2 linked regions of the Rubrivivax gelatinosus IL144 genome follow. The protein of the gene in region 2 binds, or shares a complex with, the protein of the main gene of each other region. Links are inferred from orthologs where the notes say so. Each region holds a gene or a part of one and is shown on either strand. Other genes may lie near its edges.

The links.
Region 1: the proteins of dnaX (region 2) and RGE_RS12680 are in contact, whole or in part, in a cryo-EM structure (PDB 8GIZ), measured with the Escherichia coli proteins. The link is inferred for Rubrivivax gelatinosus IL144 from one-to-one orthologs.

What each region holds. Positions count from the first base shown.
Region 1 is NC_017075.1:2,749,756-2,752,823, forward strand. Bases 1-3,000 are described here. They hold RGE_RS12680 (DNA polymerase III subunit delta'), read right to left. Parts: upstream 2,011-3,000; coding sequence 991-2,010; downstream 1-990. Other genes in these bases: RGE_RS12670 (TatD family hydrolase), read right to left, coding at 1-538; RGE_RS12675 (PilZ domain-containing protein), read right to left, coding at 590-994; tmk (dTMP kinase), read right to left, coding at 2,004-2,621; mltG (endolytic transglycosylase MltG), read right to left, coding at 2,618-3,000. Outside these bases: more of mltG, read right to left, coding at 3,001-3,068. UniProt on the Escherichia coli protein: Part of the beta sliding clamp loading complex, which hydrolyzes ATP to load the beta clamp onto primed DNA to form the DNA replication pre-initiation complex.
Region 2 is NC_017075.1:3,519,107-3,522,060, forward strand. Bases 56-2,941 are described here. They hold dnaX (DNA polymerase III subunit gamma/tau), read right to left. Parts: upstream 2,549-2,941; coding sequence 563-2,548; downstream 56-562. Other genes in these bases: recR (recombination mediator RecR), read right to left, coding at 56-156; RGE_RS16065 (YbaB/EbfC family nucleoid-associated protein), read right to left, coding at 167-493; RGE_RS16075 (AIR synthase-related protein), read left to right, coding at 2,587-2,941. Also shown: more of recR, read right to left, coding at 1-55; more of RGE_RS16075, read left to right, coding at 2,942-2,954. UniProt on the Escherichia coli protein: Part of the beta sliding clamp loading complex, which hydrolyzes ATP to load the beta clamp onto primed DNA to form the DNA replication pre-initiation complex.

The DNA.
Region 1 (3,068 bases), 770 kb from region 2 along the record:
TGCCGGAGAACGAGACGTGGAATCCGAGGTCCAGCGCGGCACGCGCGACCTCGCGCGTCTCGGTGAAGCAGTGGAAGACGCCGCGCACCTTGCCGGCGCCCTCTTCCTTCAGGATCGCCAGCGTGTGCTCGGCCGACGAGCGCGTGTGCACGACCAGCGGCAGGCCGGTCTCGCGCGCGGCGCGGATGTGCACGCGGAAACGCTCTCGCTGCCACTCCATCTCGGCCAGGCTGCGGCCGTTGAGGCGGTAGTAGTCCAGGCCGGTCTCGCCGATCGCGACGACACGCGCGCGGCACGCCAGCGCCACCAGCGTCGCCTGGTCGGGCTCGGCCTGGCCTTCGGTGTCCGGGTGCACGCCGACGCTGCACCAGAGGTTGCGGTGCGCCATCGCCAGCGCGTGCGCGGTCTCGAACTCCTCGAGCGTGGTGCAGATCGTCAGCGCGGCGCGCACGTCGGCCGCGGCCATGTCAGCCAGGATGGCTTGGACGCGGTCGTGCAATTCGGGAAACGTCAGGTGGCAGTGCGAGTCGACAAACATGCGAAACAAAACCGGAAGAGGCCGTGCTCGCGCCGGCCGGGGGAACGACGGTCAGATCGTCTGCGTCGGCTTGGACGAGGAGATCGAGGTGCCCAGCACTTCTTCGATCTTCAGCCGCAGCGCGCGCGACTTCTCGTCGGCCGGGAAACGCACGCCGACACCCTGGGTGCGGCCACCCGACGCGTTGGCCGGGGTGATCCAGGCGATCTTGCCGGCCACCGGATAGCGCTGCGGGTCCTCCGGCAGCGACAGCAGCAGGTAGATGTCGTCGCCGAGCCGGTAGTCGCGCGTCGTCGGTACGAACAGGCCGCCTTCGCTGAGAAACGGGATGTAGGCGGCATAGAGCGCGCCCTTCTCGCGGAACACCAGCTGGATGACGCTGGGACGGCTCTGCTGCCCGGCCGGCGCGGTGGCCGGGGCGAGCCCACCGTGTCTCGACGGCAGCCGATCTGTCATCCGCGCAGTGTAAGCGCGGCGCTCGCCTGGGCCACCAGCGCCTCGATCAACAGCGCTTCGTGCCACGGGTGTTCGTCGTGGCGCGCGACACGCTGCAAGGCCTCGTGCCACTCGTGCAGCGCCTGGGCACTGCGTGCGCGCGGCACGCTGCCTTCGGGGAAGTAGCGCGGTGCGGCGCCGGCCCCGACCGCCGCGGCGTCGTGGCAGAGCTTCTGCAGCGCGTCGACGACGCGCGGCACCGGCCAGCCGGACAGCGCCTGGGCCTGGCCACGCGCCAGCGCCGCGGGCAGCGCGCGCCAGGCGGCGGCGCTGACGCCGTCCTTGGCCAGCGCCTGCGCGTCCAGCGGCCGGCCGGCGGCGGCGGCCAGCAGCACCTCGGGTTCGGCCACGCCCTGCCCGGCCAGCCAGTCGCGCGCCTGGTCTGCCGGCGGCGCGGCGAGCGCGACGCGGTGGCAGCGGCTGCGCACCGTGGGCAGCAGATGCTGGGGGTCGCCGGCGCCCAGCAGCAGCCGGGTACCGGCAGGCGGCTCTTCCAGCGTCTTCAGCAGCGCGTTGGCGGCCTGCAGGTTGATCGCCTCGGCCGGGTGCAGCACGACGACCTTGCCGCGGCCACGCGAGGTGGTGCGCGCCACCCAGTCGATCGCATGGCGGATCTCGTCGATGCGGATCTGGCGGCTGGGCTTCTTCTTGCCTTCGTCCTCGGGCTTGTCGCCCGGGAACGGCCAGGCATGGGCCTGGCGCAGCGTCTCGGGCATCAGCACCAGCAGGTCCGGGTGCAGCTTGCTCTGCACGAGATGGCAGCTCGGGCAGCGGCCGCAGGCCGGGCGCGGGTGGCCGTCGTGGCCTTCGCAGAGCCAGCTCTGCGCCAGCGCGGCGGCGAAATGCAGCGTGCCGATGCCGGCCGCGCCGTGCAGCAGCAGCGCATGGCCACGCTGGCGAGCCAGCGCATCGGCCAGCGGCGCGGCCAGCCAGGGCAGCGGCGGCGCGCCGTGCTCGTCGACGACCAGATTCACCACGGGCCGCGCGACTCCAGCACGGCTTCGAGCTGCACCCGCACTGCCTCGGGCGTGGCCGCGGCATCGAGGATCGCGAAGCGCCCCGGGTCGGCCTCGGCGCGGCGCGCGTAGCCCGCGCGCACGCGCTCGAAGAAGGCCTCGTCCTGGCTCTCGAAGCGGTCGGGCGCGCGCACCGCGGCGCGGCGCGCGGCGGCGACCGCCGGCGGCAGGTCGAACCAGACGGTCAGGTCGGGCTGGCGACCCTGCTGCACCCAGGACTCGAGCGTGGCGAGCACGCCGAGGTCGAAGCCGCGGCCGGCGCCCTGGTAGGCGAAGGTCGCGTCGGTGAAGCGGTCGCAGAGCACGACGGCGCCGGCGGCCAGCGCCGGTTCGATGCGCGTGACGAGGTGGTCGCGGCGCGCGGCGAAGACCAGCAGCGCCTCGGTCAGCGCGTCCATGCCCTGGTGCAGCACCAGCTCGCGCAGGCGCTCGGCGAGTTCGGTGCCGCCGGGTTCGCGCGTCACCAGCACCTCGCGGCCGCGCGCGCGCAGCCAGCCGGCCAGCCACTCGATGTGCGAGCTCTTGCCGGCGCCGTCGATGCCTTCGAAGCTGAGGAAGCGGCCTGCCCTCACTTGCGGCCGCGCTGGAACTGGTTCACCGCGCGATTATGGGCGTCCAGCGTTTCGCTGAACTGGCTGCTGCCGTCGCCGCGCGCGACGAAGTACAGCGCCTTGGTCGGCGCCGGCTGCACCGCGGCGCGCAGCGAGGCGCGGCCCGGCATCGCGATCGGCGTCGGCGGCAGGCCGGGCCGGGTGTAGGTGTTGTACGGCCCGTCGGTGTCCAGGTGGGCGCGGCGCAGGTTGCCGTCGAAACGCTCGCCCAGGCCGTAGATCACCGCAGGGTCGGTCTGCAGCGGCATGCCCACGCGCAGGCGGTTGCTGAAAACGCCGGCGACCAGCGCGCGGTCGGCTTCGCGCCCGGTTTCCTTCTCGACGATCGACGCCAGCGTCAGCGCCTGTTCGGGCGTCTTCAGCGGCGAGTCGGAGGCGCGCTCGGCCCAGGCCGCGTTCAGCTCGCGC
Region 2 (2,954 bases):
ACGCTCGGCCGCGACGTCCAGCGCGTGCGCCAGGCGGCGCGCGCCATCGCGGTCGTGCTGCAGCAGGTGGAAGGCGACGCGCTGCGCCGACTTCTGGCCGACGCCCGGCAGCCGCCGCAGCGCCTCGATCAGCGCGTCGAGCGCGGTGTCGGCCATCGGCAAGGCGTCAGAACGGGAACTTCATGCCCGGCGGCATCGGCATGCCGGCCGTCAGCTTGCCCATCTTCTCGGCGCTGATCTCGTCGGCACGGCGCACGGCATCGTTGAACGCGGCGGCGACCAGGTCTTCGAGCATGTCCTTGTCGTCGGCCAGCAGGCTGGGGTCGATGCTCAGGCGGCGCACGTCGTGCTTGCAGGTCATCACGACCTTCACCAGGCCGGCGCCCGACTGGCCCTCGACCTCCAGCTGCGCCAGCTCTTCCTGGGCGCGCTTCATGTTTTCCTGCATCGCCTGGGCCTGCTTCATCAGCCCGGCGAGTTGGCCCTTCATCATCGTCGTGTCCTTTCGTGGCGGCCTCGGGGCCGCCGAAAACGCGGGATTATCGTCGTGCGGCAGCGCCGCTCAGACCGGCTTGATCGAGTTCGGCACCAGGCGTGCCGTGGGGAACTGACGCATCAGCTCCAGCACCACCGGGTCGTGGCGGATCGTGTGCTCGGCCTCCTGCTGGCGGCGCGTGCGCTCCCAGGCGTCACGCTTGGCCGGCGTGTCCTCGGGCGAACCGGGTTCGAGCACCAGATCGACCGGCGCGCCGAGCTCCGCGGCCATCGCGGCCGCCAGCTTCTCGCGCAGCGCATTGGTGCGCAGCGACTCGCGTTCGACCTGCAGCCGCCAGCGCTGCGGCGCGGCGGCCTCGTCGACCTCGACCAGCCCGCCCTGCCAGGCGAGTTCACGCAGCAGCGCCGAGACGGCACCGCGCTCGGCCATCGCCTGGCACAGCGCATACCAGCGGTCGCCCAGCGGCGTGCGCGGCGGCGGCGCGGGCGGCTCGTCGCGGCGCACCGGGCGCGGGCGGCGTTCGACGGGAGGCGGTTCGTCGGGCACGGCGTCGACCGGAGCGGGCTCGAAGCGCTCGGGCTCCGGATCCGGCACTGCAGCCGGCCTGCGCGACGGCGCCGGAACGGCGTGTCGGTACTCGCCTTCGGGCGGCGGCTCGTCGTCACGGCCCCAGGGCGGCTCGTCGTCAGGCGGTGCCGAGCGCGTTTCGATGCGTTCAGGAGCCGCCTGCGGCGCCGGCGCAGGAGGTTCGCGGCGGCGTTCGGCAACAGGCGCGGACGCGGGTGCCGCAGGCTGCGGCGCGACCACCGGCGCCACCGGCACAGGCCGCGGCGGCGGCGAGGCCGGGACGACCGGCGCAGCAGCCTTGGCCACCGGCATCGTCATCGCCGGCGGCGATGGCGCGCGCAGCGGCGCCGAACGCGGCGCTTCGCGCGGCGGCACCGGCGCGGCACCGGCCGGCGGGAAGGCCAGCAGGCGCAGCAGCACCATCGTCAGCGCGCCGTACTCGTCGCTCATCAGCGCCAGCTCGGCGCGGCCGTGCAGCGCGATGCTGTAGAGCAGCTGCGTCTCGTCGGGTGGCAGCACGCTGGCCAGCGCACGCGCGTCCTCGGTGTCGGGGTCCTGCGCATCCAGCGCGCCGGGAACGGCCTGCTCGACGGCCATCTGCTGCAGCAGCGAGGCCAGTTCCTCCAGCGTCGCCGAGGCCGACAGGCCCATCGCGCGCAGCGCGTCGACGGTGGCCAGCACCGCGGCGCCGTCGCGTGCGGCCAGCGCCTCGACGAGCCGGCGTGCATGGCCGCGGTCGACGCTGCCCAGCATGCCGCGCACGACGGCCTCGTCGACCCGGCCGCCACCGTAGGCGATGGCCTGGTCGGTCAGCGACAGCGCGTCGCGCATCGATCCGCGCGCGGCACGCGAGAGCAGGCGCAGCGAGGCCTCGTCGTGCGGCACGTGCTCGGCGGCCAGCACCTCCTGCAGGTGCTCGTGCACCGTCTGCGGCGCCATCGGCCGCAGGTTGAACTGCAGGCAGCGCGACAGCACCGTCGGCAGCATCTTCTCCGGGTCGGTCGTCGCGAGCACGAACTTCAGGTACTCGGGCGGCTCCTCCAGCGTCTTCAGCAGCGCGTTGAAGGCGTCCTTGGTCAGCTGATGCGCCTCGTCGATCATGAAGACCTTGAAGCGGCCGATGCCGGGCTTGTAGGCGGCACGCTCGATCAGGTCGCGGATCTCGTCGATGCTGCGGTTGCTGGCCGCGTCGAGCTCGATGTAGTCGATGTAGCGGTCGCCGTCGATCTCGGTACAGGCGCTGCAGACGCCGCAGGGATGCGCGGTGATGCCGCCGGTGCCATCGGGCCCGGTGCAGTTCAGGCTCTTGGCCAGGATGCGCGAGACGGTGGTCTTGCCAATCCCGCGCGTGCCGGTGAAGAGGTAGGCGTGGTGCAGCCGCTGCTGCTCCAGCGCGTTGCTCAGCGCACGGACGACGTGCTCCTGGCCGACCATCTGGTCGAAGCTGCGGGGACGGTATTTGCGCGCGAGGACGACGTAGCTCACCGGGCCATTCTACGGGCGGGGGGCGATAATCCCGGCCCATGCAAGCACCCGCCAACACTCCGCTGAGCTACGAGCAGTCCGGCGTCGTCTACGACCTGATCGACCCGCTCAAAGTGGCCGCGCAGCGCGCCGCCGCCGCCACCGCCCCGCATCTCGCGGGCCACGGCTTCACCGAGGTGAAGGCCTCGCGCGGCGAATCCGCCTACGTCGTCGACGTCGGCCCGTTCTACCTCGCCAGCATCGTCGAATGCCTGGGCAGCAAGGCCCTGGTCGCCGACGAGATGCAAAAGCTCACCGGCCGCAGCTACTACTCGGCAATAGCGCAGGACACGATCGCGATGGCGGTCAACGACCTGATCACCGTCGGCGCCACGCCGCTGGTCGTGCAGGCCTACTGGGCCGCCGG